DNA from 4 places in the Cryobacterium sp. N21 genome. Region 4 is predicted to be linked to each of the others. Evidence: riboswitches for the same ligand, from Rfam matches in the RefSeq annotation. Region 4 holds a riboswitch; each other region holds the start of a gene.
What was found. Region 4 has a riboswitch for thiamine pyrophosphate ahead of CXY77_RS16745 (3-oxoacyl-ACP reductase). Riboswitches for the same ligand answer to the same signal wherever they lie in the genome.

Region 1 (7,226 bases), on a different contig from region 4:
TGCGTCTGCCGAGTGGTTTCGGGATGCTTCGCGCCGTCGTCGAGGCGAACCAGACGCAGCGTCGCGTTTGTGGGAGTCATGGCGGAATCTTGGTGCCGGCACCATGGGAAAACCCTGCTGGGGTGATTGGGTCACCGCTTAGCTACTGATGGTTTCCGGGCCGGGAACGGGTTGGACGTTGCAGTGGGGGTTAGTGGTGCGGCGGCGGGGCGGAGGCGAGAATGGCGAGAACCATGAGACGGAGTGTACCCAGGTGCGCGCCAGACCTGACCGGGCCCGGTCCCGGAAACTGGGCCCATATTCTAGGCCGGGCCCGGGACTCACGGATTGGTGTCCATCGTCAAACTGTGCGTGCCGGCCGATCGCGCTGGCCCGCACGCACAATTCGGCCAGCGCGCCGGCGCGTGCCGCTGGCCGCGCCATCTGCTTCCGCGATCAGTGCTCGTCGGCTCCGAGTACGCGCAACGGTAGGTAGACCGAGCTACCCATCCTGGTGAACTCAGCCGATTTCTCCGCCATCCCGGCCTCGATCGCCTCGAGGCTGGTGAGGCCGTTCTCTGCGGCATACACCCGAACATCTGCTGAAATGCGCATGGAACAGAACTTGGGACCGCACATGCTGCAGAAATGGGCGGCTTTGGCCGGGCCGGCGGGCAGCGTCTCGTCGTGAAAGCTTTGCGCGGTGTCGGGGTCGAGCGAGAGCGCGAACTGGTCGGTCCAACGAAACTCGAAGCGGGCCCGGCTGAGGGCGTCGTCGCGTTCCTGCGCGCGCGGATGCTGCTTGGCCAGGTCGGCGGAGTGTGCGGCGATCTTGTAGGTGATCACTGCGGTCTTCACGTCGTCGCGGTTGGGCAGGCCGAGGTGTTCCTTGGGGGTGACGTAACAGAGCATGGCGGTGCCGGCCTGGGCGATGATGGCCGCGCCGATCGCGCTCGTGATGTGGTCGTAGGCCGGGGCGATGTCGGTGGCGAGCGGGCCGAGCGTGTAGAAGGGGGCCTCCTCACAGAGTTCCTCTTCGAGGCGCACATTTTCGACGATCTTGTGCATCGGAACGTGGCCCGGACCCTCGATCATCACCTGCACGCCATAAGATTTCGCGACCTTGGTGAGTTCGCCCAGGGTGCGAAGCTCGGCGAACTGGGCCTCGTCGTTGGCGTCGGCGATTGATCCGGGGCGCAGGCCATCGCCGAGCGAGAAGGTCACGTCGTAGCGGCGCAGAATCTCGCACAGCTCCACGAAGTGGGTGTAGAGAAAGCTCTCCTGATGGTGGGCGAGGCACCAGGCGGCCATGATCGAGCCGCCGCGGGAGACGATTCCGGTCACCCGGTTGGCGGTGAGCGGCACGTAGCGCAGCAGCACTCCGGCGTGCACGGTCATATAGTCCACGCCCTGCTCGCACTGCTCGATAATGGTGTCGCGGTAGATCTCCCAGGTGAGCAGGGCCGGGTCGCCGTTGACCTTTTCGACGGCCTGGTAGAGCGGAACGGTGCCTACCGGAATGGGCGAGTTGCGCATGATCCACTCGCGGGTGAGGTGGATGTCCTTGCCGGTGGAGAGGTCCATCAGGGTGTCGGCGCCCCAGCGGGCGGCCCAGACCATTTTTTCGACCTCTTCGGCGATCGACGAGGTCACGGCGGAGTTGCCGATGTTCGCGTTGATCTTCACGGTGAAGGCCTTGCCGATGATCATCGGCTCGCTCTCGGGGTGCATGCGGTTGGCCGGAATGACAGCGCGGCCGCGGGCCACCTCGTCGCGCACGAGCTCGACAGAGACGCCCTCGCGGGCGGCGATGTAGGCCATCTCCGGGGTGACGATGCCGGCCCGGGCCCAGACCAGCTGGGTCGCAGCGCCGTCGATGGGCAGCGGATGTTCCCACCCGGCCCGGGTCTTCGGCAGCCCCTTCTCGAGGTCGATCGTGGCCGTGTCATCGGTGTATAGGCCGGACGTGTCGTACAGGTCGAAGTGTTCGCCGTTGCTGAGGTTCACCCGGCGAACCGGAATTTCGAGCCCTGGCCAGGCCGGCACCGGTTCGTAGCGTTTGCTGCTGCCCTGGATCGGGCCGGTGGTGACGGTTTCAGACATGGAGATTTCGTCAATTGTGCGCATGTTCTCGAACTTCCTACGCCGGCATTACCCGGACAGGTTCAACGGTCGACGGCCCTGGCCGTCCTCTCAGCTCGCTGGTGCGCGCTCCCGTGGGTTGTGTGTCTTCTGACTCCTTCACCCTAGCGTGAGTCCTGTCCATGCTCGCGGCGGCCGGCGTGCTGGCGGCGCGCCGGGCATCCGTTCAGCGGGCGAGGGAGGCGAGTTCGGCGCGGGTCGAGGCGCCGACCTTGCGCAGCAGGTTGGCCACGTGAAACTTCACGGTGTTCTCGCTGATGGTCAGCGCCTCGGCAATCGCCTTGTTGCGCGCGCCCGACGCCACAAGCTCGAGCACGCCGCGCTCGCGCGGGCTGAGGCCCCAGGCTGCCGCCGCCGAAACGGATGCCGTGGGCGCGTCGAGCGGTAGCGACACCGCCATCTCCGACCCCCAGCCGGCGGTCGCCTCGACACCCAGCGTTCCGCTGAGCGCCACGACGCGGGCGGCCAGCTGGCGAACGCTCGGAACCTCGGCGTCGAGGTCGCCCGGCCCGTCGTCGCGAATGCGAATCAGCAGGTTGCTGCCGTCGCAGTCCCACTGAACGCGCACCCGCGCGACCCCGGTCTGCTCGACCAGGGCGAGCACGGCGCCGCGCACGATGGCCCTGGCCTCGTGGGCGACTTCGCCGGGCAGTGCGCGGCCGTTGACCGGCGGCTCGATGAACTGCACGTCGAGGTCGCCGAAGCGCACCAGCGGGCGCAGGTCATTTTTGAGACGTTCGAAGGCGCGGGCAACAGGTTCTTCGGTGAGGCTCCGGTCGAGGTCGCTCACCGCGCGCAGGGCGACCATCGCCGCGGCGGCGAGTTCGGTGGCCTTCTGGCGGGCAGCGGTGTCACTCGTGCTGCTCGAGCGCAGCACGGCGAGCAGGGATTCCAGCGTGGTCGCGTGCGTGTCGGTGAGGTCGGCGATGAGCTTGGAGCGTTCGGCGGCCATGCTGCGCGCGGTCTGCACGGGTGAATCGGCGAGGAAGGTCATGCGAATAGCCTATCCGAACCGTCCGTGGAGCCTGCCCGGAGCAATTCGTTTGGGTAGTAAAACCATTCGTTTGGCGGGCCGCACGCCCGCTCGAAGGAGTGGAGTATTGACCTATGACCGAAACGACAACCACCCCCACCACAGCGGATGCCCTCGGTCTCATTTTCGCCGAGAATGGCCGCGTCGTGGACGCGCTGCGGGCGGCATCCGCTTCTGTGGTGCTGGATGACGCGGCGAGCCTGCTCGCTGTGGCACCGCGGGTGTTCGTGCTGGGAGCCGGCCGTTCCGGGCTGGCGTTGAAGATGACCGCGATGCGGCTCATGCACCTGGGCCTTGACGTGCACGTGGTCGGCGAGGTAACCAGCCCGGCGATTGCGCAGGGCGACCTGCTGCTGGTGGCGAGTGGATCCGGAACGACGGGCGCCATCGTGCGCGCCGCCGAGACGGCTCACGGTGTGGGTGCGAACATTCTCGCGCTGACGACGGCGCCGGAGTCGCCGCTCGGGCACCTCGCCGCGGTGACCGTGGTCATCCCCGCGGCCGCCAAGCAGGACCACGCCGGGCAGGTGTCGGCGCAGTACTCGGGCGGGCTGTTCGAACAGTCCGTGCTGCTGGTGGGCGACGCCCTATTCCACACGCTCTGGCAGCGAAGCGGTGCGACGGCCGCCGAGCTCTGGCCGCGTCACGCCAACCTCGAGTAACAAACCGGATAGGGCCCAGGCCCCGTCCCGAAAACCACAGACCGCTTACCCCAACAGAAAGTAGAACCCCATGAAGCTTCAGGTAGCAATGGACGTACTGACCACCGACGCCGCGCTGGCGCTCGCCGCGCAGGTCGCCCCGCACGTCGACATCATCGAGCTCGGCACCCCGCTGATCAAGGCTGAGGGCCTGCGCGCCGTCACCGCGATCAAGGCCGCGCACCCCGACAAGATCGTCTTCGCCGACCTCAAGACGATGGATGCCGGCGAGCTCGAAGCCGACATCGCCTTCGCCGCCGGCGCTGACCTCGTGACGGTGCTCGGCACGGCCGGAGACAGCACCATCATCGGAGCCGCCGCCGCCGCGACCAAGCACGGTAAGGGCATCGTCGTCGACCTGATCGGCGTTGCCGACAAGGTCACCCGCGCCCGCGAGGTCACCGCGCTCGGTGCCCAGTTCGTCGAAATGCACGCCGGACTCGACGAGCAGGCCGAGCCCGGATTCTCGCTCGCGAAGCTGCTCAACCAGGGCGAAACCGCCAAGGTTCCGTTCTCGCTGGCCGGTGGCGTGAGCCTGGCGACCATCGCCTCGGTGCAGCGCGCCGGCGCATCCGTTGCCGTTGCCGGCGGAGCCATCTACGGCGCCGATGACCCGGCTGCCGCCGCTGCCGCCCTGCGCGCCGCGATCATCTAGATTCGCGTCTTCTCGGTGCCGTTCCGCTTCGCGCGGGGCGGCACTTTCGCGTTAACGTCCCGGTCGCATCAAGCGGATGCCCGCGCCACGCGCCGCCGTGCGGTGGGCGCCGCTAGGCTGGTGGCGCCCAGACCAGGTGGCGGCACCGTCGCCGCGAGAGGACGCGCATCCCGCATGACCAGCACAATTTTCGACCGAGCCCGGCCCGCGGCATCCGTTGTCGCAGCCTCACTCGTCGGCACCCGGCAGGGCTCCTTCTGGCTCGACGACCTCGCGCCGCGTGCGAACTACCCTCGGCTCTCCGGCAACCTCAACTGCGACCTGGCGATCGTCGGCGGCGGCTACCTCGGCTTGTGGAGCGCGGTGCTGGCCAAGCAACAGAATCCGGCGGCGCGCGTGGTGCTGCTGGAGGCGCGCACGGTCGGCTGGGCGGCATCCGGTCGCAACGGCGGTTTCTGCGAGGCGAGCCTCACCCACGGCGAAGAGAACGGGCGCACGCGCTGGCCGCAGGAGATCGACCGGCTGACCGAGCTCGGTAATGAGAACCTCGACGAAATCGAGCGAGCCGTGGCCGCACTCGGCCTGGACTGCGATTTCGAGCGCACCGGCGCCATCGACCTCGCCATCGAGGACCACCAGATCGAGTGGCTGCGTGAGGAGACGACCGACGAGAACACCGTGTTTCTCGACCAGGCGGCCGTGCAGGCCGAGGTCGCGTCTCCGACCTACCTGGCCGGGGTCTGGCACAAGCGCAGCAATGCCCTCGTGCATCCGGGCAAGCTCGCCGCCGAGCTGGCTCGCGTGGCCACCTCCAGCGGGGTCGAAATCTTCGAGAACTCGCTCGTGCAGAACCTCGACACGACCGGACTGACCGCGGCGCAGGGCACCCGGGTTGTGACGGCGGGCGGCTCCGTGACTGCCCAGAAGACGGCTCTGGCCACAAACGTCTTTCCGTCGCTACTCAAGCGCAACAAACTCGCAACCGTGCCGGTCTACGACTACGTGCTCATGACCGAACCACTGAATGCCGACCAACTCGCCGCGATCGGCTGGCAGCACCGGCAGGGGCTCAGCGACCTGGCTAACCAGTTTCACTACTACCGGCTGAGCGCCGACAACCGCATTCTGTTCGGGGGCTACGACGCCGTCTATCACTACGGGCGTAAGGTGCGTAGCGGGTATGAGAACCGCCCCGAGACCTTCGCCAAGCTCGCGAGCCACTTCTTCACGACGTTTCCGCAGCTGGCCGGGGTGCGTTTCAGCCATAAGTGGGCCGGCGCCATCGACACCTCCACGCAGTTCTGCGCGTTCTTCGGCCAGGCGCGCGGCGGGCGCATCAGCTACGCGGCTGGATTCACCGGCCTCGGGGTCGGCGCCACGCACTTCGCCGCTCAGGTCATGCTCGACCAGCTGGCTGGCCGCGCCACCGAGCGCACTGAACTGGCCATGGTGCGCGGTCGTCCGCTGCCGTTTCCGCCGGAGCCGATCGCATCCGCTGGGATTCAGGCCACGCGCTGGGCGCTCAACCGGGCCGACCACAACCGCGGCAAGCGCAATGCCTTGCTGAAAACCCTCGACGCGCTGGGCCTCGGCTTCGACTCCTAGCCGCTAGGGCGTCAGCCGAGCAGCAACCGGCCGAGCTGGTCGGTCGAGTGCACGACCGCCGTAGCAGCCTCGGCCTCAGCCGGAGAGCCGTAGCCCCATTCCACCAGAATGGCCGGAATGCCGTTGGCCTGGGCGCCGATGGCGTCGTAGCTGCGGTCGCCGACCATGACGGCGCCGCTGGTGTCGACGCCGGTCGCGGCCAGCTGGGCGAGAGCCTCGGCGACGATGTCGGCTTTCTTGCTGCGGGTATCATCGGCGGAGGCACCGACCGTGGCCGTGAAATACTTCGCCAGGTCGAAGTGCGTGAGAATGGCGATGGCACTCAGCTCGGGCTTGCTGGTGGCGAGGGCGAGCGGGATACCCGTCGCGTGAATGCGCTCGAGTAGACCGGCGATGCCGGGAAAGACAGCCGTGTCGAGGGCAGCAGCGCCGTGATACTCAGCCCGATAGACCGCGATGGCCTCCACGGCTTCGTCTGCGGTCATTCCCGCATATTCCTGGAAGGCGTCGAACATGGGCGGTCCGACGTAGGCGAGCAGTTCGGCAGCGGACGGAACCGGACGCCCGAGCAGCGTGAAAGTGCGAGCCAGCGAGCTGGTGATCGCCGGGGCGGAATCGGTGATGGTTCCGTCGAGGTCGAAGAGAATGGCGCTCCAGGTGCGCGTCAATGTTGCGTTCATTCGGCATAGCCTAGGTGTTCTGGAGGCAATGTACCCCATTTGCCCATTCTGCTCAGCCTTTCCACGGTTAAACGCGGTCGAGGCTGCGCTGTCGATCGGCGTGACCGTGTTCGACCACGCCGACATCTACCGCCATGGCAAAGCTGAGACGGCGTTCGGCGAGGTACTGAAACGCTCGCCGGGACTGCGCGAGCGGATAGAGATCCAGACGAAGTGCGGCACCCGGCGCACATCGACCCGGTGCTCGGATCGAGCGACCCGGCGCGCATTCGCGCCTGCGGTGATGCCGCCGCGCAGGCTGCGGCGATGACCCGCGACGAATGGTTCGCGCTGTATATCGCGGCGCGCGGGCGGCCGCTGCTCTAGAAGAGCTTCGAGGCCGTGTCGTCGAGGCCGCGCATGGCGTCGTAATCCAGCAGAAGGCAGCGGAT
Region 2 (7,226 bases), on a different contig from region 4:
TTTAGCGACGGTATGCGCCTGATCATCGACTGGGCTGTGCAGGCGGGGTTGAGTCGTCGGGCAGGTTGAGTTGGGCGGTGAGCGCCTGGCGGAGCTTGTCCGCCCGCGTGGGTGGAACGTAGTTGCAGGCGTCTCCCGGGCAGAGTTCTGGCTTCTTCGTCGCGAAGATTCGGTAGAGGGAGCAGCCGACACAGATTCCGAAGGCTGTCTCGAGAAATAGGATGCTGAGGCAAATGCCGCAGAGCATGAGCGTAACGGTGCCGCTGACGCCGAAAAAGCCCATCACCATGCAGGAGGTGAAGGCCATGCCTAGCCCGAGCTGCCAGGCGAGTTTCTTCTGGTCGGCACCGACCCATTCCGGGCGCTGTCGGCGCACCACCAGCCCGCCCAGGAGCAGACTCGGTGTGTAACGTGCGCTGACGAATAGCCGCAGCATCATGTCCACCAGGAAGAGAAACGCGAACGCCCGCAGCGGTGCAAAGTTGCCGGTCAGGGCGTCCCGAAACGTCCTCCTGGGGAAGCTGCGCGGGCGGCTCGACGGCCGCACCCCGGGGCGTTTGGTCCTGTGATGATCGAAGCTCGACGACTGCACAAACTCGCGGACCGAATTCTGCGCGAGTGAATCGTTCGTCGATCGGGCAATGATTGTCAGCGCACGCAAGAGCGATGCCGCTCACAGGACTGACTCTTCGCGCGCTCGGCGCTGCGGCGCCCCTGGCGCGAAATCGCCGGTTCGCCGGCTCCAGGCTCGGGAATTGTTCGTGCCCCCGGAGTTAATGGACGCGTACATCGACACGAGCGTGCGAGTCTCTAGAGCGACACTGCTGGCTGCTGTCGGAGACAATATGCGATGACCGGCGAGCATAATGTCGGCATGACCAAACACTGGACCCCGCTCGCTTTCGTCTACCTGGCGCTGAGCCTCGCCGGGCTCGCCGGAACCTGGAGCTACAACGTGATCGCGATAATTCAGCTGCGCGACTTCGTCGGCGACTGGGTGAACAGTGGGCCGGCGGTGTCGTCACTCACGGTCGACCTGCTCATCGCCGCGGTGGCTGGCAGCATCCTGATCATCGTTGAGGCGCGACGCCTCGGCATGAAGCGGGGCTGGCTCTACGTCGTTCTCTCGGGTCTAACGGCCTTCGCCTTCACCTTTCCGCTGTTCCTCGCGATGCGCGAGCGCACCCTGGCGGCGGCGCGTACGCCAGCGGCGCGACCGCCCTTGACCTGACCGCTCAAGCCCTGGCCGGTACAGCGCGCAGCCCGATTCTTGCTTAACGACACGGCAAGTGATTGACTTACCGACATGGAATCTGAAAGTGCAACCACGGCGGTGGCGGCGTCGGCGCGCGCCGCGCTCGCCGGCATCGCGACGGACCGGCGGCGGCTCGGACGATGGCTCAAATCGCAGACCTGGTGGACCGCTCCGGCGCAGGCCCTTGCCATCGCAGCCCTGATCGCGTCGCCGGCTGCGGGTGTCGCCTTCGGAATGATGATGGTGTCGGCCGGTGCTTGCCTCACACTTTTCGGCATTGATCATCTCGTGCGTAAGCAGATGCGCCTGGTGAAGATTCCCGGCCCGGCCGGCCCACTGAGCCTGATGATTCTCATTGTGCTGAGCGTCGTCATGCTCGGAGCATTCGTGCTCTCGATCGTGTTCGAGGTCACTGACCAGCGCGCCTGGATTGTCCTGACCACTGCGGTCGTCTTCGTCGTAGCCCTCGTCAGCTCAGCACTCTATGACCTCGCGAACGCCCGGGAACTGCTCCGTGGCTGCTGACCCCCGATTCGACGACGCAATCCACGCGCCAACCCGTCTGCGGTTGTGCGCGCTTCTTCGGGCGACCGGCGCCGCGGAATTCACCACCATCGCCGCCACATTGGAACTGACCGAGGCGACGCTCTCGAAGACCATCCGCAACCTGATCGAGCTCGACTACGTAGTGACCGTGAAACAAGCCTCGCCAGCACGAGCGGATGCCCGCCGCACCACCAGCGTGGCCCTCACCCGGCGCGGCAGCGCGGCCATCGACGGCCATCTGGCGGCGCTCCGCGAGCTGTCGGCCGAAGCCCCGACTAGCATGACATTATTATGACTAACCGCCGTGGTATCACCATGGTGATATGGAACTCGGACAGTACGTCAACGACCTGCAGCACCAGCTAGCGGATGCCGCCGACAACGGCAGCGCAGACACGCGCGCTGCGACCGAGCGACTTGCTGCCGGGCTCGATGCGGCAACGCGGCTCGTGCTGCTCGACGTGCTGTCGGCGGCGGCCGCCGAGATCACCCGTGACCTCGCCCCCGGACCGGTCGACCTGCGGCTGCGCGGGCGCGAGATCGAATTCGTGGTGACCCAGTCGAGTATCGAGGTAGACGGCGACGAGCGACCCGCGGCATCCGTCGATCTTGACGACACGAGCACCTCGCGCACGACGCTGCGCCTGCCCGACGCCCTCAAAGCGCGGGTGGACGACGCGGCCGCCGCCGACGGACTGTCGGTCAACACTTGGCTGGTGCGTGCGGTCGCCGCCGCCGTGCAACCCCGGCAACGCCGCTCCGCGCAGCGCACGCTGCGCGCCGGCGACAATTTCGCGAGCTGGGCGCGCTAAGGCGCCCACCCGCAGCAACAGCCGGCCCCGCGAACCCGCAGGGCCACACCGACACGCCTCCAGAAAGGCAGCTTCAGCATGCCCACCTACGACACACCGACCCCGATCGACCTGGCCATCAACCTGCCCGTCGGCGCTATCGAGATCTTCGCGAGCGACCACGGTCAGATCCGGGTCGGAACGGTCTCCGGCCACGCCGTACTCAAGGCGTCCCACGGCAGCGTGCAGATCGACGAGGTCGGCGGTGACCTCGACGCGAAACTGTCCTACGGCGATCTGGAAATCACGCGAGCGCAGGCATCCGTTTCGGCCAAAACCGCGTACGGAAGCATCCAGCTCCGCGAGGTTTCACGCGGTTCCGTGCAGGTCGAGAGCGGATTCGGCCAGGTCACCATCGGCGTCAAGCCGGGCGTGCCGGCCTGGCTCGAACTGTCGTCCAAAGACGGTCACGTGCGCAATGAGCTCGACGACGTCGACCTCGCAGTGAGCGCGGGCACCGTGACCGCCCTGCTCGGCCCGAACGGCGCCGGCAAGACGACGGCCGTGCACATCCTCAGCACGCTGCTGCGGCCAGACGGTGGCATGGCGTTCGTGAACGGATGCGACGTTGTGCGCGACCAGGACGGCGTGCGCGCCGTGATTGGCCGCACCGGCCAGTTTTCGGCGGTCGACAAGCTCCTGAACGGCGAGGAAAACCTCTTGTTGATGGCGCGCCTTCGCCACCTCGGAGCGAAGCAGTCGAAGACCCGAGTGGCCGAACTGCTCGAGCAATTCGACCTCGTCGACGCCGCCCGCAAGCCGCACCCTCGTTCTGGTCGTCGGCGTGGCCATCGGCTTTCGCCCCACCGCGACACCGCTCGAGTGGATGGCCGTCGCCGGCGTGATCGCGCTCGTCGCCTACTCGATCAGCTGGCTGGGCGTGGCCATGGGCATCCAGGCGAAGAGCGTCGAGACGGCGAGCAATATGCCCCTCGTTCTCACCGTGCTGCCGCTCTTCGGCAGCGGCTTCGTGCCGACCGACTCGATGCCGGTGTGGCTGCAGTGGTTCGCGCAGTACCAGCCCTTCACTCCGTTCATCGAGACAATTCGCGGGCTGCTGCTCGGCACCCCACTCGGCTGGAACCCCGTGTTCGCCATCGGGTGGTGCGTCGTGATCGTGGCCGCCAGTTACGGCTGGTCACGGGCGCTCTACGAGCGCAAATCGGTGCACTAGATCCGTGTTACCAGGGCAGGCGGTTGCGGCCGCCCGCCCCCTTGTGTACTGACGGCCGGCGCGCGTATAGGCTGGAGTCTTGACACGGGGTGCCGCACATACTGTGCGTGCTGAGATCAATACCCGTTGAACCTGTCTAGTTAGTACTAGCGAAGGAATGTCACGGATGATCGATCGTACCCGGCTTGCCCTGCGGCAGATTCCCCGAGTCCTCAGTATCGCGGGTACCGATCCGACCGGCGGTGCCGGCATCCAGGCCGACCTCAAGAGCATCGCGGCCAACGGCGGCTACGGAATGGCTGTGGTGAGTGCGCTGGTGGCGCAGAATACGCGCGGCGTGCGTTCGGTTCACATCCCGCCGATCGATTTTCTGCGCGAGCAATTGAACGCCGTGAGTGACGATGTAACCATCGACGCCGTGAAGATCGGCATGCTTGCGCAGCTCGATGTGATCACCGAGGTGCGCGACTGGCTCTTCCGGTGCCGTCCGCCGCTGGTCGTACTCGACCCGGTGATGGTGGCAACGAGCGGCGACCGCCTGCTCGACCCGGCAGCCGAGCAGGCGCTGCGCGACCTGATTTGCCACGTTGACCTGGTCACGCCCAACGTTCCCGAGCTGGCCGTTCTGCTCGCTGAGCCGCCGGCCGCCAACTGGGCGGAGGCCCTCGCGCAGGGCAAACGATTGTCGGACAGCACGGGTGCTACCGTACTGGTCAAGGGCGGCCATCTCAACGAAACGAGCTGCCCAGATGCCCTAGTCAACACCCACGGGCTGCTTGCCCAGTGCGTGGTCGAGGTCGCCCTGCCGCGCATCCGCACCACAAACACCCACGGCACCGGATGCTCACTCTCCTCGGCGATGGCCACGGTGCAGGCCAGAACCGGTAACTGGGCGAAGTCCCTGGCCGAAGTGAAAGACTGGCTCCACGACGCCCTGGCCCACGCCGACGAGCTCGAGGTCGGGCAGGGAAACGGGCCGATCCACCACTTTCATCGACTTTTCGACCGTGCGAATTCTGCCCTGATTGCGGGCATGAGATGAACGGGGCGACGACGTGGGCGCGACTAGCCGAGCGGCGGGAGGCTGGCGAGAAGCCGCTCGGCGGCATCCGTCGGGTCATCGGCGGCGGTGATCGCGCGCACCACGACCACCCGGGTGGCGCCGGCTTCGACCACCTGGTCGATGGTACCGAGGTCGATCCCGCCGATCGCAAACCACGGGCGAAGGCTGCCAGCGGATGCGCTCTGCTCGGCCGCATAGCGCAGCAGACCGGTTCCGACCGCTGCCCGACCGGGTTTGGTGGGCGTGGCCCAGACCGGGCCGACGCAAAAATAATCCAGACTGTCAGCGACGAGAGCGGCATCCACTTGTCCGGTGGTATGGGTCGACAAGCCGATGCGGGCCGCGTCGCCGAGCAGCGTACGGGCGGCGGGCAGCGGCAGGTCCGTCTGGCCGACATGAAAAACCGGCGCTCCAGCGAGAACGGCGATATCCGCGCGGTCGTTGACCGCCCAGAGCCGGGCGTGTCGGTCGGCGACCGAACGCAGAATCTCAAGATAGTCGAGCTCCTCGGCGGCATCGATGGTCTTGTCCCGCAGTTGGATGATGTCGACCCCGCCGGCGAACGCGGCCGTCACGAAGTCGGCGAAATCGCCGCGCTCCGTACGGGCATCGGTGCAGAGATACAGCCGGGCGGTGATCGGGTCCATGCGACCAACCCTAAAGGGCTTCAGCCCGGCCTCGGTGCAGACCATGAGTGAGCGGCGCGCACAGCGTACGGTCGACGTAGCCGTCATCGGCGGCGGCGTGATCGGGCTCGGCATCGCCTGGGCTGTAGCGCAGTCCGGCCGCACGGTGGCCGTCATTGACCCGGATCCGGCCGGTGGTGCCACTTTTGCTGCGGCCGGAATGCTCGCCGCGGTCAGCGAACTGCACTACCAGGAGGAGGCGTTGCTCGAGCTCATGCTTGCCTCCTCGAACCTGTATCCCGGCTTCATCGACTCGCTCGCGCCCGACAGCTACCTGACCGGTTACCAGCGTACGAGAACCCTGAATGTGGGCGCAGACGCGGCCGACCGGCAGGCGCTCGCCGACCTGCGCGGCGTGCAGGTAGTCAACGGACTGGGCGTCGAGGCCATCACCGTTCGCGCAGCGCGGGTGCTCGAACCGTTGCTCAGCCCCCAGATTTCTGGCGCCTTTGTGGTGGAGCAAGACCATCAGGTCGACCCGCGCCGGCTCACCGAGTGCATCCAGTTGGAGCTCGCGCGCCACGGCCAGGACGCCGTCATACGCGTGCAGGCCAGCGGGTTGCTGCACGAGAATTCAGCGGATGCCTCCTCCCGCGTCACCGGCGTCGCCCTTTTCGACGGCTCAACGGTCACAGCCACTGAGGTGGTCGTGGCCAACGGGCTCGGAGCCGCAGCACTGGGCGGGCTGCCCGAACACCTCAACCTGCCGCTTCGCCCGGTCTACGGGGACATCCTTCGGCTGCGGGTGCCCGAGCACCTGCAACCCCTGCTCACCTGCACCGTTCGCGGACTGGTGCACGGTGTGCCGGTGTATCTGGTTCCGCGCACCGACGGAACGCTCGTGATCGGAGCCACCCAGCGCGAAGACGGCTCGGGCGTGGTGTCAGCCGGCGGCGTCTATCAGCTGCTGCGAGACGCCCAGGTGCTGCTGCCCGCGGTCAGTGAACTCGAACTGATCGAAACGACCGCCCGCGCCAGGCCCGGAACCCCCGACAACGCGCCGCTCCTCGGTCGCGTCGGGGGCGCTGACGGTGACATTTCCGGCCTCATTGTCGCCACCGGATTCTTCCGCCACGGCGTACTGCTCACCCCGGTCGCCGCCGAGCGCTGTCTCCAGCTCATCGAGGGAATTGCCGACGATCGGTGGCGGGCCTTTCGACCGGACCGATTTTCGAGCCGCGCTCCCGCATCCGTTTCACTGAAAGGAGGCCACTCGTGACCGTAACCATCGCCGTGAACGGCCAGCGACGATCTGTTCAACCGGGCAGCACCGTGACCGACCTCGTGGCCGAGATCACCGGCCGGGCCATCGCGACCGACGGCCATGCAGTCGACGGAAGCCGCGTCGGGGTGGCCGTGGCCCGCAACGCCGCGGTCGTTTCGCGCAGCCTCTGGTGGTCGACCGCGGTGACAGCGGGCGATGAGATCGAAATCGTGACCGCGGTGCAGGGAGGATGACCGTGCCGACGACCCCGGACAGCCTCGTCATTGACGGCGTTGAGCTGACCTCACGCCTGATCATGGGCACCGGGGGAGCCCCGAGCGTCGATGGTCTCGGGGCTGCACTGCGTTCCTCCGGAACCGAACTGACCACCGTCGCGATGCGGCGCCACAGTGTGGCCGCCACCGGTTCGCTGTTCGAGCTGCTGAT
Region 3 (7,226 bases), on a different contig from region 4:
GGACACCTGGATGATCGCCGCAGGCGCGAAGAGCCCCAACTGCGCCTACGCCTGGCTGGACTACATCGCGAGCCCCGAAGCCAACGCGCAAGCCACCGAGTACTTCGGTGAGGCACCGTCCAACGCCGGAGCCTGCGACTTCACGGTCAACCCCGACCACTGTGCCAGCTACCACGCCGGCGACGCCGACTACGCGGCGCAGATCTGGTACTGGTCGACACCGATCGCGGAGTGCCTCGACGGGCGCACCGACGTGCAGTGCACCGATTACTCCGACTGGACCACCGCCTGGCAAGAAATCAAGGGCTAATCCGCCTGCTCGAGTCAGACAGAAGGAAGAATCATGACGGTTGACGCTCCCGCGCCACCCACCCGTCGGGCGGTGGTGCCCCAGCACCGTCGCACCATCGCCCGGCGGGGCTCGGTCTTTCTCAGCCGGCACCCACGACTGCGGCTGTCACTGCTGCTGAGTGCCCCCCTGTTCTGGCTCGGCCTGGTCTACGTCGCGGCCCTCGCCGCACTGCTGATCACCGCCCTGTGGACGGTGGACTCGTTCACCGGGCAGATTTCGCAAACCTGGACCCTCGACAACATCGTGGCGGTGCTCACAGGTTCGCTTTACCAAACCGTCACGCTGCGCACGGTCGGCGTGGCGCTGCTGGTCACGATCATCGACATTGTGATCGCGCTTCCAATCGCGTTCTACATGGCCAAGGTGGCGAGCCCTGGCGCCCAGCGGATTCTTGTGATCGCCATTCTGATGCCGCTCTGGGCGAGCTACCTGGTGAAGGCGTACGCCTGGCGATCGGTGCTCTCCCAGGGTGGAATTTTCGAATGGCTGGTGTCGCCGTTTGGCGGGCACAGTCCCGGTTACGGTCTGCCGGCAACGATCATCACCCTGTCCTACCTGTGGTTGCCGTACGTCATTCTGCCGATCTATGCGGGACTGGAGCGGGTGCCGGATTCACTGCTGGAGGCATCCGGTGATCTTGGCGGGGGTACCTGGGCGACGCTGCGCCTGGTAGTACTGCCCATGATCTGGCCGGCGATCATTGCCGGGTCGATCTTCAGTTTCTCACTGTCGCTCGGTGACTACATCACCGTAAATATCGTCGGCGGGGCCAACCAGATGCTCGGCAACCTCGTCTACACCAACGTGGGGGCCGCGAACAACCTGCCGCTCGCGGCCGCGATCGCGCTCATTCCCATTTTGATCATCTTCGCCTACCTCGCCGCCGTGCGGCGCACGGGCGCACTCAACAACCTGTAGGAGCCCTGCCATGCGTCTGAATCGCCCCGCCCGTGGTCTGCTCGCGGCCATCACGGCCGTGGTGCTGGCCCTTATTTATCTGCCCCTGCTCGTGGTCTTCGTGAACTCCTTCAGCACCAGCCAGAACCTCACCTGGCCGCCGCCGGGCTTCACCTTGGAATGGTGGGCCAAGGCGTTTCAGAGCGACGGTGCCCTTGACGCGGTGCTGACCAGCCTGCAAGTGGCCCTGGCCTCGACGGCGGTGGCGCTCGTGCTCGGCACGCTCATCTCGCTCGGGCTGCAACGCTTCGAATTCTTCGGCCGGGATGCCATCAGCCTGCTGGTCATCCTGCCGATCGCGCTGCCCGGCATCGTCACCGGCATCGCCCTGAACAATGCCTTCCGCACCGGACTCGGCGTGCAACTGTCGATTCTGACGCTCATCATCGCCCACGCCACGTTTTGTATCGTGACCGTGTTCAACAACGTGATCGCCCGGCTGCGGCGCCTCGGCACGAGCCTCGAAGATGCCTCGTCGGATCTCGGCGCCGGAATCTGGACCACGTTTCGCCTGGTGACCTTTCCCCAGTTGCGGTCAGCCCTGTTCGCCGGCGGCCTGCTCGCCTTCGCCCTGAGCTTTGACGAGATCATCGTGACGACGTTCACCGCCGGATCGAGTGTGAAGACCCTGCCGTTGTGGATTCTGGACAACCTGTTCCGGCCCCACCAGGCGCCGGTCGTCAATGTCATCGCCGTGGTGCTCGTGCTGGTTTCGATCATTCCCATCTACTTCGCGCAGCGCATTGCCGGCGCCGAAAAGGTTGTGCGCTAGCCGTTCGTGACCGGAACGGGTTAGGGTTTTTCGGTGGGCAGACAGGACGGCAGTGGGCGGCAGATTTCGGCGGACGACGTCGATGACCGATCAGCGACGGTGCTGCACGTTGACCTCGATGCGTTCTTCGTGTCGGTCGAGCTGCTGTCGCACCCCGAATACGTACGCCTGCCGGTGATCGTGGGCCACCGCGGGGGTCGGTCGGTCGTCACGGCGGCCAACTATATTGCGCGGCGCTACGGCGTGAACTCAGCGATGCCGATGGCACTCGCCCTGCGGCAGTGCCCGAACGCGATCGTGCTCGAGCCGCACATGGGCCTCTACAGGGACTATTCCACCCGGGTGATGAGCATTTTCGACGACGTCACCCCGCTCGTGGAACGGCTCGGCATCGACGAAGCCTTCCTCGACGTGGCCGGCGCAACCAATCTGTTCGGCTCCCCGGCCGTGATCGGCGAACTCATCCGCGCGCGGGTGCTCGCCGAGACCGGGCTGGTCTGCTCGGTGGGCGCGGCGTCGACCAAGTTTGTCGCCAAGCTTGCCTCCGGCCTGTCCAAACCCAACGGGCTGCTCGTCGTTCCGGCCGACGAAACGATCGAGTTCCTGCATCCGCTGCCCGTGACGGCCCTGTGGGGCGTAGGGGCGGCCACCGAGCAGACCCTGACCCGCCTCGGCCTGAAACTCATCGGCGACATCGCGCACGCGCCGCTGGACGTGCTGAAAAGGACGCTCGGGGAGGCATCCGGTCACAAGCTGTTCGAGCTGTCCTGGGGGCGTGACCCGCGTTCGGTGACGCTCGAGCGGGAGGAGAAGAGCGTCGGCCACGAGGTCACGTTCAAGCACGACGTGACCGACATTGACCGACTGCGCAGCGAGTTGCTGCGGCAGTGTGACCTCGTTGCGGCGCGGCTGCGGAGGGGCGATCTGGTTGCCAGGCGCGTGTCACTCAAGCTGCGCTACACCGATTTCAGCACGGTCACCCGTTCGCGCACCCTCGCCGAGCCCAGCAATGTCGGGCGGCGCATCTACGAGGAGGCCGTGGCCGCGTTCGACCTACTGGCCGCGGCGGGCATCCGCGTGCGCCTGATCGGGGTGCGGGCCGAGCAGCTGGGTACGGCGTCGGGATCGGTGGGGCTGTGGGATCCCGACGAGGATTGGCGGGGCGCCGAGCTGGCGGTCGACTCCGTGACCGAGCGATTCGGGGCGGGAATCGTGCGTCCGGCCTCGTTCTTCAAACCTCGCCCATAAGGCACGAGTCGACTACCCTGTTGGAATGACCAGCCTCCCGGAAAAACTCGCAGAAACGTTCCGTTCCGCCGGTGTGAAATCGGCGTACGGTGACCCCGTGCAAATCGACGGCGTCACCCTCGTACCCGTTGCGCTCACCTATTACGGCTTCGGCGGCGGCGACGCCGGTGAGGGCGGTGCCGGATCCGGCGGAGGCGGGGGCGGAGTGTCGCTGCCGATCGGCGCCTACGTGAAGTCGGGTGGTACCGCCCGGTTCGAGCCGAATGTCATCGCGCTGCTCGCCGTCGGCGCGCCGTTCCTGCTCGTGGCCGGCCGCGCCCTGGCCCGGGTGATCCGGGCCCTGAAGAAGTAGCCGCCCCTGCTGATGCTGCCCGTGGACGGGGCCCGGGCCCCGTCCACGGGCCCAGTTTATAGACTGGGCCCGTGGTCCTAAGGTGGGCCCGGGCGAGTGCCGCGCGGCTTGCGCGCAGAGCGGATGCGGCGCGGCCAGCGCGGCCGACGCGCGAACCGACCCGCGAACCCGCCCTGCGTGAACCGACGGCGCAGCCAGCGTGGCAGCCGACGCCGCAGCCAAGCCGGAAAGTGCCACGGGCCGCTCACCGGTAGGCCCGCAGCGATACGACGGCGGCGCAGAATGAAGCGGCGCATCAATACGAGGTATAGCCCTGCCAGCACGAGCAGAATGCCGATGCTCATCTCGTGATCCCCATGCCACAAGTCTAAGCGGGGCACTAGAATTGAACACGATCACGGGAGTCCGGTACACCGGGCTGAGAGGAAGCTGACCAAGCTTCGACCGTCGAACCTGATCTGGATCATGCCAGCGCAGGGAGGCTTCTCGATCCCGTGCCCTGTATTCACCTACGGAAAGGGCACGAACAGTGCACGCTACAACGACATCATTCAATCAGTCCAGCCGCGACGCATCGACGGCGAAAAAGCCGCGCAACTTTCGCTGGCGCGTCGTCGACATCGTCGTCGCGAGCGTCATTGGCGTGGCGAGCGGCGTCATCTTCTGGGCCTGGGGCCTCGCCTGGTCGCCGCTCAGCGCGATCCTCACGTTCACGCCCGGCCTCGAAGGCCTGTTGGCCGGCGGCTGGTTGTTTGCCGGAGTGCTCGGCGGCCTCATCATTCGCAAGCCCGGTGCGGCCCTCTACACCGAGGTCATCGCGGCCGTCGTGTCGATGCTGATCGGCACCCAGTGGGGCTTCTCCACGCTCATCTGGGGCATCGTCGAGGGCCTCGGCGCGGAGATCGTGCTGGCCCTGTTCTTGTACGCCAACTGGCGTCTCGGCGTCGCCCTCCTCGCCGGCGCCGGCGCCGGCGTGGCCGTTGGGCTGCTCGACACGACCGTCAGTTATGCGGCACTGGATATCGGTTTCAAGGCCGTCTACTTCGTATCCGCCGTCGTATCGGGCACTGTGCTCGCCGGGCTGCTGTCCTGGCTCGCCGTGCGCGGCCTGGCCCGCACCGGCGCGCTCAACCGATTCGCCGCCGGCCGGGAAGGTTCGCGCGCACCCGCCGCGATCAGTTAAGCGGATGCCAGCCCCTTCGTCGCACGCGTCCGCTCGCGGCCCGCAGATTCGGCCCGTGCAGATCGAAGCCCGAGGCTGGGGCTGGCGCCATGCCGGACGCCACAACCAAGCGGTGTCGAGGCTCGACCTGCGGATCGAGCCCGGCGAACGGGTCTTGCTGCTCGGGGCCAGCGGCGCCGGCAAGAGCACCCTGGTGCACGCGTTGGCCGGAGTGCTCGGCGACGCCGAGGACGGCGACGAGACGGGCAGTCTGCTCATTGACGGCAGGCGCGCGGCCGCGGCGCGGGGTCGGGTCGGACTCGTGCTGCAGGACCCGGACTCCCAGGTGGTACTCGCCCGGGTCGGCGACGACGTGGCGTTCGGCTGCGAGAACCTGGCTGTTCCGCGGGCAGAGATCTGGCCGCGCGTGCGGCGTGCCCTTGCCGAGGTCGGTCTGAACCTGCCGCTCGACCATCCCACGTCGAGCCTGAGTGGCGGCCAGAAACAGCGCCTGGCCCTGGCCGGTGTGCTGGCCATGCAGCCCGGACTACTACTGCTCGACGAACCGACCGCGAACCTCGACCCGGTCGGGGTCATCGAGGTGCGTGACGCCGTCGTGCGCTCTCTCGACCATTCCGGGGCCACCCTCGTCGTCATCGAACACCGCGTTGAGGTCTGGCAGGACGTCGTCGACCGCGTCATCGTGCTCGACCCGACCGGCGGTGCGCTGGCCGACGGGCCGACGCGCGAGATTCTCGCCATCCAGGGCGAGCGGCTGGCTCAGGCCGGCGTCTGGGTGCCAGCCCTGCCACCCCGGTTTCCGGTGCGGCACCCGATCAGCAATCCTCAGAGCCTGTTGCGGGCCGAGGGACTCGCGGTCGGGCGTGTTCCGTTTGGCCGACGCGCGGCATCCGTTGTCGCTGACGGAATCACCCTCTCCGTCGACGCCGGCAGGGCCACCGTCGTGACAGGGCCGAACGGCGCCGGCAAGTCCACCCTCGTCCTGACCCTGGCCGGTCTGTTGAAACCGGCCGGCGGAACGCTGCGCGCGAGCGACAGCCTGGCGGCTGGCATCCCGGCTGAGCCGCACCGGTGGCGCTCCCGGCAGCTGCTCACCCGCATCGGTGCCGTCTTCCAAGACCCCGAGCACCAGTTTCTGGCCGCCACGGTGCGCGGCGACCTGACTATCGGCCCGCACGCCCTCGGACTGAGCCCGGCTGAGCAGACCAGCCGCGTCGACGAGCTCATGCACCGGCTGCGGCTCGACTACCTCGCCGACGCCAACCCGTTCACCCTGTCCGGCGGCGAAAAGAGACGGATGTCCGTCGCCACCGTTCTCGCCACCCGCCCTCGCCTGCTCGTGCTCGATGAGCCGACGTTCGGGCAGGATTCCCGCACCTGGCAGGAACTCGTGGGCCTGCTCGCCGAGCTGCTCGACGAAGGCACCGCAATCGTTGCGGTCACCCACGACGCCCAGTTCGTCAGCGCTCTCGCAGATGAGGAGTATCGACTCGGCACGCCGATCACTCTGGGGGTGGCCAAGCCGTGAGCCTGATGACCCCCAGCATCCGCCCCAGCGTGGTTGCCCGCCTCAACCCGGTGGCCAAGCTCGCCGTTGCCCTCATCGTGAGCTGTGCGCTGCTGCTGTCGATCGACTGGGTGTCGGCGGGCGTGGCCCTGCTGCTCGAGGCCGTGCTACTCGCCTGGTGCGGCCTGAGCGCCCGCCATTTCTGGCTGCGCACGGCGCCGGTCTGGATCGCAGCGCCCATGGCATCGATCACGACGATTCTTTACGGTGAAGACTCCGGCGCGCTGCTCTGGCAGTTCGGCTTCATCTCGGTGACCGAGGGCTCCGCCCAGCTGGGTCTGGCCATCGGGCTGAGAGTGCTCGCGATCGGCCTGCCCGGCATCGTTCTGCTTGCCACGACCGACCCGACCGATCTCGCCGACGCCCTGGCCCAGGTACTGCGCCTGCCAGCTCGGTTCGTACTCGGCGGACTGGCCGGGCTGCGACTCGTGGGCATGTTCATCGACGACTGGCATTCGCTCGGACTTGCCCGGCGAGCCCGCGGGGTCGGCGATGGCGGCGGTCTGCGCGGCGCCGCCCGCCGGTTCTTCGGCCCGGCCTTCTCCCTGCTCGTCATCTCGGTGCGACGCGGCAGTAAGCTCGCCACGGCCATGGAAGCCCGCGGCTTCGGCAGCGACGAGCCCCGTACGTGGGCGAGGCCATCGCGCGTTCGGGCAGCGGATGCCGCTCTCGTCGCCATTGGATTTGCCATCGCCGGCATCGCCATCGGCGTCGCGGTGTGGGCAGAGACCTGGAGCTTTATTCTTGCCTGAAGCCAGCCCCAATATTAACTCGTTGCTGGCACCGCTGCTGCGA
Region 4 (7,226 bases):
TCCGTGATCCATTCGCCACGCCCATCAGAGTTGGAGTTCGTGTACACGATGAGCGTTCCAGTGGCTTCGCCGGAAGCGGCAGTATCGGTCGCGGCACTGCACGAGGTCAAGACCACGATGCTCAACAGGGCGAGCGCGAAGGAGCTCGCGGTGATGGTGCGCTTATTCAATTGGTTGTCCTTTTCTGAGCCCGGTACAACCAAAAAAGTCGCCCACGAGCCAAACCTGTGATTTCGACATTGACATCACCACGCTACGGCGGGGACTTACTCGACCCTATCGTTATGACACAAATTTGGCCTATTGTTCACTGGATGTGCACACACCGCAGCACGGTATGCAGCTATCGCCGTGCACCGCGCCGCAAGGCGGGCTGAACGCGCCGCCCAAGCAGCCCTGAATGGCTTTCCCGCTCGCGATGACTCCCGGCACCGTCCCTACGTGCGTGCCACGACCGACGACGTCTGGATCAACCTCGACCCGGTTGTCTCGATCGAGGAAACGCCTTCGCTGACGCTGTGCGAGAGGGAATCGCGCCGGAAGAGAACTATCCCTGTGTGGAGCTCACCACCTCGAACGGGAGCACACACCTAATCTCGCTCGGCGTGTACCCGAACCAGGCCGGCGGCTCTGCAAGGGGTTCAGATGCCAGCTTTGAGAAGTGAGGTTGCGCAGGCGGCATGTTTGTCGTATTGAAACCGGTCAGAATCGTGGGCAAACTGTTCGCGCTTCCTGTTCACAATCGCACCTGCCGGCCATGAGGTTTCTGCCCATTGTGGGTATGGTTTCATCATGGACCGCATCAGAACTGTCAGCGCATTCGTCGGGCGTTGGTTCGCCGTTATTGTTTTGGCTGCGGGAGCGTTGGCGCTTGCTGTCCCCGACGCATTTTCCGGCCTGACCGTGGCGATCCCATGGCTACTTGCCGTGATCATGCTGGGAATGGGTATGACGCTGCGCCCGGTTGACTTCGCGATTATTGCCAGGCGGCCGTGGGCGCTTCTGCTGGGCGTTGCGGCCCAGTTCTTCGTGATGCCGTTGCTCGGCTTCGGGATTGCCGTCGCGCTGGGGCTTTCGCCCATGCTGACGGCTGGCATGATTTTGGTCGGTTCTGTGCCCGGAGGTACAGCGTCCAACGTGATGGTCTACCTCTCTAAGGGCGATACCGCGTTGTCTGTGGCGATGACGTCCGTTTCGACTTTGCTGGCCCCCGTGCTGACGCCGCTGCTCGTGCTGGTACTCGTGGGAGAGTCCCTGCCCGTCAATGCTGGCGCTTTGTTCGTGTCGATTGTGCAGATCGTGCTGGTTCCGGTAGTGCTCGGGCTCGTGCTGCGCATGATCGTGCCGCGCCTGGTAGAGCGTTTTCTCGATGTTTTGCCGCTGCTGTCGGTAGCCGGCATCACCGTCGTGGTTGCGGCCGTCATCGCCGCCAGTGCCTCCACGCTGTTGTCGATTGGCGTGCTCGTGGTCGTCGCCGTGATCCTGCACAACTCCCTCGGACTGACGCTTGGGTACTACATTGGGCGTCTGTTCGGGCTTCCGGTCGCCAGTCGCCGAGCTCTCAGCTTCGAGGTGGGCATGCAGAACTCCGGCCTGGCTGCCGCCCTAGCCGTGGCGCATTTCAACCCGGTAGCCGCGCTGCCAGCGGCAATTTTCTCGGTCTGGCATAACGTATCGGGTTCGGTGCTCGCCAGCTACTGGGCGCGCAAGGATCTACCGTCCGATGAGATTTCCGAATCCTTGCCGGTTACCGCCCGCGCGTCAGGATCCACGGTCAACCTCGCAGACTTCCGGCCGTCGCCGCCCCGGTCTCAGCATTAGCAAGTCGGTCACTCCCCCGGGGCTTTAGTACCTGCCGGACGAGGACCTACGCCGCGAACGGGGCCGGGCAGCTCCCAATTGCTCGATGGGCGACTGCGGCCGCCGCCAGGCGGCGCCGTGGTGGCCGCAACCCATAAGGAACGCATTGAAGTGGAGCTGGTGTGGGGCTGACCTGGCCGGCGCTGCCCTAGTTCATTACCAGGCCGCCGTCGACGACCAGGTTCTGCCCGGTGACCGACCGCGCCCAGGGGGAGGCATAAAAGAGTACCGCATCCGCAAATTCGGCCGGGGTTGTCACTCTGCGTAGCGGGGTGGAGGCGGCGATGAAGTCGAACACGTCCTCGGGGGTAGCCGCGCTGGCATCCGTGGTGCGCAGCAGCCCGCCGGAGACCATGTTTACGGCGATGTTGTGCGGGCCGAGGTCTGAGGCGAGGGTGCGGGTCAGGGAGAGCAGGGCGGCCTTGGCGGCCGTGTCGTCGTGGTAGGGCACCACCGGGTTCTGAAACAGGTTGGTACCGATGTTGATGATGCGGCCAAACCCGACCTCGCGCATGCCTGCCAGCGCCTGCTGGGTTGTGTTCAGGGCACCGCGGACGCTGCCCGAGAATTGCGCCTGGAATTCGTCCCAGCTGATGTCGGCAGCGCCGGAGCGGGCGTCGCCGTTGAAGCTGAAATCGACCAACGCGTTATTGACCACCGTTGTCACGCTGGAGCCGAAATGTGCCTGCGCCTGCGTGAGCATTGCCGCGACCTGGGCCGGGTCGGTGACGTCGGCCTGTACGGCGAGAGCGTGTTCAGGCCCATAGCCGGAAGCCAAGGTTTCCGCCGCTGCGGCGCTGTTGCGATAGTTGATGACCACCCGGGCGCCCAGAGCCGCGAAAGCGTGCACGATGCTTTTACCCAGGCCGCGTGCGCCGCCAGTGACCAGGACAATCTGTTTTGCTATTTGCATAATTTTCTTCACCTTGGGTAAGGCGAAAGGACGAGATCCGGCACCAAAGCAGTGCACGTAATTCTCCGTGACATCCCTTCGCTAGTTCGAACTAGATCAGGTTCAACGGGTGTCATCTCAGCCGACCGTCATGCAGTCGGCACCCCGTGTCGCTGAAAACGAGTATACGCAACCGCCTGGTACCGGAAAATTCGCGTCCTGAACTCATAACCAACCGGGCTGGTCGACTGTGTCGTCGCGGAGCTCAGCATCAACTCCGCGTTTGACGGTCTGGCCCGGCAGCGTACCCTGTACGCCACCGACGTCTTGTGCGGTGACCCCGATCGTGGTGGCAGGATCGCCTGGAACGGCACCGGTGAGGTCGCCTGCAATCTGATTCTGCGACCGCCCGAACCGATCGACGTATCGGCTACCTGTGCCGGCTCTGGCGGGTCCTGACAGTGAACGACGCTTTCTAGTCAGCGCTGATCTGGTGGCGGAAGCGATCGCGACGGCTGTGGAGGTTCCAGAGGTGCTCAGCGAGCGCTGACGGGTCCTTCTCGGGATCGCCGGCGATGATGCGGCCGCCGATGATGAGCTGGGAGACCTGGATTCCTTCTTCTCCGAGGGCCTCGTTGAGCAGCTGTGCGTAGGCGGCCTGTCCAGCGAATGCGATTGACGTGCCGGTGACATTGCGGCCCGGGGTCACGGCGGATCCGCCGTTGACGAAGAGGATGGTGCCGCGGTTAGCGCCGAGGAAACGCATGCCGGGGAGGACCTGGTGCACGGCGGCGACGGGTCCGTAGATGGAGAACTCGATCGGGCCCACGAGGTCGGCAAGAGTGGTCTCCAGAACCAGGCGCATGAAGTCCTTCTGCGGCAACGGGCTGTATTGCAGTACCTCGATCGGGCCGAGCGTCTCTGCGACCTGTTCGAGAGTGCGGGTGATGGAGGCCGGATCGCGCACGTCGGCGACGAAGCCGTGAGCTGAGATGCCCTCGGCCAGCAGTTCGGCGGCGAGGGCATCTACGCGTCCCTGGTGGCGGGCGATGAGCGCGACGGTGAAGCCTTCGACCCCGAATCGCCGCGCGACGGCGGCCCCGAGTCCTGAGCCAGCTCCGATGATTGCGATAGTAGTCATAGCTAGTACAAGGGCCATGCTGTCCGAGAATTTCCGATACCCGCGATGTGAGCTCCCGTGAGTGACGAGCCGTGGATTGGTAAGTCGCTCCGCTGCGTCCGGGCTTGGCCTGGCTGGTGGGTACCGGGCCGGGAACGGGGCAGTTGGTGGTCAGCACCCAGCATTGACCGGATGCCGTGGACGCGACATCGAAGAGCGCTTGGTGGGTGAGGCCCAGTTTTTCACCGAGCACGAATGCTTCGCTGACGGCGATCATTGAGATTCCGAGGATCATGTTGTTGCAGATCTTTGCGGCTTGTCCGGCGCTCGGGTCGCCGTAGTGCACGATGCGCGCCCCCATCGTGGCAAGAATTGGTTCGGCGATCGCGAAGTCCGCCGCCGACGCCAGGCCGCGCGTCGAAGCAGTCCTCTCGCCGCTTGCAGCTCGGTCTCCATGTCGGCGAGGGTGAACAGCAGGGACTGTTGTTCGACGAGGAGCTAACCTTCATCGGGCACATAAAGACAGGATCGACAATCAGGTCCATGTAGTGCCAGAACTCGCGATGGTCGGCGTAAAACGATGTCGGGTGGGTAGACCGCGCTTACTGGTGCAGAGGAAGCCTGAACCCGAAAAATTATGTGCTAGGTGATTCTCGCTGTGGCGGCCGACGCTCGCGACAACAAGTTATGGCCATCGTTGCGGTTCAGGCTCAAGCAAACGCCCATCATGTACCCACCTGAATCGACCCGGAGCGATTTCTCGTTCAACCGGATGCTGTGTGAGCCTCTCCCCACCGTCTGACGCCGATGGGACGATTCCACGCAGCGTTCCCGACCGCTCTCGCGGGCCCGGATCAGCCCGGGAACGCTGCGTCGTAGACCGCGCGAAGCTCGGCACTGTCGGCCCCGGTCACGCCGCATCCCGTGATCGTTCCATCGATTGCGCCGACGAGGTAGCTCTGGCCGACCTCGAAGGGCACGCCTGAGAAGTCGGAGGTCATCGTGTCGATCTGCGCCGCCTCCACGCGGTCGGCGACCTCGCCGACAAAGCGCTCCGTGACCTCCAGCACAACGGTGTTGCCCTGGATCTGCAGCACCGTCGCGGCGAACGCCTGCTCCTGCGCCGCGACGGTCGCCGGCTCGAGCACGAGGCAGCTGCCACTCGCGAGGCCTCCGCCCATGGAAGGCTGCAGCGACTCGACAGTGGGTTCCGGACCATCGAGAACGAGGGGCGCGACGATTGCAGCGGCGATGGCGAGGCCCGCGGCGACGCCGGCCATCGGCATCCACCGCCGGAACGCGCGTCGCGGCGTCTCGGGCGTGGCGGTCGTGGTGGGTGAGGATTGGTCGGTCATGATCTGCTCCATTCTGTGGTCGAGCCACGTCGGCGAGGCAGGGGGCAGCGCGCGGGCCGGATCGGCGGCGCGCAGCTGATCGCGCAGCGCACGGTCATCGTCGTGCATCTTCGCTCCCTTCGTCGTAAGTTATATGTCCGGTCGAGTGGCCGGATTTCAGTAGCTCCTGCTTGAGGCGCGCCTTCGCACGGTGCAGCCGGATCGCCGCTGCGTTCGCGCTGACGCCGAGCACAACGGCAATCTGCGGGCTCGTCAACTCGTCCCACGCCCACAGCCGCAGGATCTCGGCATCGTCTCGACGCAAGCCGGCGAGGGCTGCGGTCACGCGGGCCGCCACGGCGGTGCCTTCATCGACGGTGGATGCTGCGGGGTTCTCGTCCGCAACGGCCGGCGGCGGGTCGATGGCGATGATGCGGCCGATGAGACGCGTGCGACGACGCTCGGCGCGTTGGGCGTTGCTGAGGCACTGTCGAGCGACGACGATCGCCCACGGGAGGGCATCGTCGGGAACCTCGTCGAGGCGGCGCCAGCACACGAGCAGGGTGTCGCCGATCACGTCGTCGGCCGTTGCGGCGTCGATGCGGCGGTGCAGGTAGTGGCGCACAGGGTCGCCGACGAGCGCGACGAGGTTGCGCATCCGTTTTTCGCGCTCGGTGTCGGTCACAACTCTCATATTGAGGCATGTCCGGCAGGGGCGCGAGGATTTCATGCGAGGACGGACGTGGTCGACTCGCTGGATGGCAGTTTGGTCGCAGCGAACCTCATCTATTTCCGCAGCTGTGTAGTTCGCAAGTGATGCGAATCACTTTGGCACTACAGGTCTCGATTCGCATGAAATCGACCTTGTCCTTCGCTCAGCAAATCCGACCGGCTGCGGGAGGCACAATTCTTTAAGGCGTCACAAGTCGTCTGGGATGCAGACTCCGTCGTAGAGTTTCGCGGGAGTTGCGCCGCTGCGCGCCAGGCGGAACTCGCGCGCACTGGCCCAGATCCTGCGGGGCGCGCTGCGGCCGTGCGAACAACCCTCAGGTCACCGGAAGGCGGGTCCTGCCCAGGTACATGAGCTCCCAGAGCGCCTTGGTCTCGGTGTATTCCTCGACCAGAACATCGTCGAGGTACCGGCGCAGAACCAGGGTTCCGGTAAAACGCAGGTAGGCTGCGTCGAACCGCATCAGGCGCGCGAGCAGCTTCGCGGCCGGCGGCACGACGTCGATGAATCGTGTGCGCAGCAGCGTCTCCTCCCGTTCGAAGGCGATGGTGAAGCGGTCGGGGCCGGCGCGGTAGTCGTAGGTGAGGATATCCGCTACCGGCTTACCAGTGGGAGCGTCGATGCCGATACGGTCGGTCGTGACCGCCACTTTGGTGCCGTCGTCGGCCACGACAACACCATCGCGGGCGAGATGCAGGGTGGTGAGCGGCTCGTAGCCGTAGGCCTTTTCGGCAGTGATGTGCGCGGCGATCAGGCTGTACGGCCCCACCTGCGCGCGTCCCCAATACCAGTTGTGCATGAGTTCACGCAGAGGCGCATCGCCCCAGTTGTGATCGTGGTAGCCAACCCCCGTGGTTTTGACGACCTGCCCGTCGACCGAGTACTCGGCGTCGACGCGCCCGTTCGGCACCGCCACAAACCAGGCGAACGTCTTCTCCACGCCGTTGCGGGCGAACATCTCGTAGCCGGTCGCGGGCCGCCAGGCCGGCACGGTGCCGCTGAGCGTCACGTTCACCGTGACGTTCTCGACGGATGCGCTCACCCGGTAGGTCTGTAGATCACCGCTGAAGCGATGGTCGCCGATGCGCACATCGCAGCCGTCGGTGGAGGCACTGAACTGCTCGGGATCGGCCGCGAAAGTCCTCTCGAACGACCGTCCATCGGGCAGGTCGAGGTTTATGTTCACGAACGGAGCCAGGCGGGTGCCCGGCGTCGCGGGGTTCTTCGTGTAGAAGCCCACGACGAGCTTGGCACCATCGTCGAGACTTGCGTCGAAATACCACCACTCGT

Region 1: linked by a shared signal. The riboswitch ahead of thiC (phosphomethylpyrimidine synthase ThiC) and the one ahead of CXY77_RS16745 (3-oxoacyl-ACP reductase) in region 4 are both predicted to bind thiamine pyrophosphate.
Region 2: linked by a shared signal. The riboswitch ahead of thiD (bifunctional hydroxymethylpyrimidine kinase/phosphomethylpyrimidine kinase) and the one ahead of CXY77_RS16745 (3-oxoacyl-ACP reductase) in region 4 are both predicted to bind thiamine pyrophosphate.
Region 3: linked by a shared signal. The riboswitch ahead of CXY77_RS04445 (ECF transporter S component) and the one ahead of CXY77_RS16745 (3-oxoacyl-ACP reductase) in region 4 are both predicted to bind thiamine pyrophosphate.

What each region holds. Positions count from the first base shown of each region.
Region 1 covers NZ_PJJQ01000027.1:51,648-58,873, forward strand. Annotated here, with positions in the region: gene CXY77_RS03910 (hypothetical protein) at 1-80, opposite strand, end outside; gene thiC (phosphomethylpyrimidine synthase ThiC) at 436-2,106, opposite strand; TPP riboswitch at 2,100-2,208, opposite strand; gene CXY77_RS03920 (LuxR C-terminal-related transcriptional regulator) at 2,288-3,115, opposite strand; gene hxlB (6-phospho-3-hexuloisomerase) at 3,229-3,816, shown strand; gene hxlA (3-hexulose-6-phosphate synthase) at 3,887-4,510, shown strand; gene CXY77_RS03935 (FAD-binding oxidoreductase) at 4,685-6,115, shown strand; gene CXY77_RS03940 (HAD hydrolase-like protein) at 6,127-6,795, opposite strand; partial or broken gene CXY77_RS20525 (aldo/keto reductase) at 6,869-7,021, shown strand; gene CXY77_RS20530 (hypothetical protein) at 7,009-7,161, shown strand; gene nucS (endonuclease NucS) at 7,158-7,226, opposite strand, start outside.
Region 2 covers NZ_PJJQ01000029.1:138,093-145,318, forward strand. Annotated here, with positions in the region: gene CXY77_RS05715 (alpha/beta hydrolase) at 1-69, shown strand, start outside; gene CXY77_RS05720 (DUF4395 domain-containing protein) at 23-661, opposite strand; gene CXY77_RS05725 (DUF2834 domain-containing protein) at 875-1,231, shown strand; gene CXY77_RS05730 (hypothetical protein) at 1,307-1,780, shown strand; gene CXY77_RS05735 (transcriptional regulator) at 1,770-2,096, shown strand; gene CXY77_RS05740 (histidine kinase) at 2,125-2,613, shown strand; partial or broken gene CXY77_RS20585 (ATP-binding cassette domain-containing protein) at 2,692-3,354, shown strand; gene CXY77_RS05750 (ABC transporter permease) at 3,437-3,826, shown strand; TPP riboswitch at 3,902-4,001, shown strand; gene thiD (bifunctional hydroxymethylpyrimidine kinase/phosphomethylpyrimidine kinase) at 3,993-4,868, shown strand; gene thiE (thiamine phosphate synthase) at 4,892-5,536, opposite strand; gene thiO (glycine oxidase ThiO) at 5,580-6,794, shown strand; gene thiS (sulfur carrier protein ThiS) at 6,791-7,033, shown strand; gene CXY77_RS05775 (thiazole synthase) at 7,030-7,226, shown strand, end outside.
Region 3 covers NZ_PJJQ01000028.1:33,423-40,648, reverse strand. Annotated here, with positions in the region: gene CXY77_RS04475 (ABC transporter substrate-binding protein) at 1-310, shown strand, start outside; gene CXY77_RS04470 (ABC transporter permease) at 344-1,270, shown strand; gene CXY77_RS04465 (ABC transporter permease) at 1,281-2,081, shown strand; gene dinB (DNA polymerase IV) at 2,115-3,329, shown strand; gene CXY77_RS04455 (hypothetical protein) at 3,355-3,681, shown strand; gene CXY77_RS04450 (hypothetical protein) at 3,759-4,025, opposite strand; TPP riboswitch at 4,069-4,178, shown strand; gene CXY77_RS04445 (ECF transporter S component) at 4,211-4,864, shown strand; gene CXY77_RS04440 (ABC transporter ATP-binding protein) at 4,869-6,392, shown strand; gene CXY77_RS04435 (energy-coupling factor transporter transmembrane component T) at 6,398-7,183, shown strand; gene CXY77_RS04430 (AAA family ATPase) at 7,176-7,226, shown strand, end outside.
Region 4 covers NZ_PJJQ01000036.1:18,663-25,888, reverse strand. Annotated here, with positions in the region: gene CXY77_RS16755 (extracellular solute-binding protein) at 1-119, opposite strand, end outside; gene CXY77_RS16750 (bile acid:sodium symporter family protein) at 793-1,821, shown strand; gene CXY77_RS16745 (3-oxoacyl-ACP reductase) at 2,009-2,773, opposite strand; TPP riboswitch at 2,830-2,930, opposite strand; gene CXY77_RS16740 (SDR family NAD(P)-dependent oxidoreductase) at 3,228-3,893, opposite strand; partial or broken gene CXY77_RS16735 (NAD-binding protein) at 3,979-4,266, opposite strand; partial or broken gene CXY77_RS21140 (hypothetical protein) at 4,260-4,328, opposite strand; gene CXY77_RS16730 (hypothetical protein) at 4,727-5,335, opposite strand; gene CXY77_RS16725 (RNA polymerase sigma factor) at 5,322-5,891, opposite strand; gene CXY77_RS16720 (lipocalin-like domain-containing protein) at 6,253-7,226, opposite strand, start outside.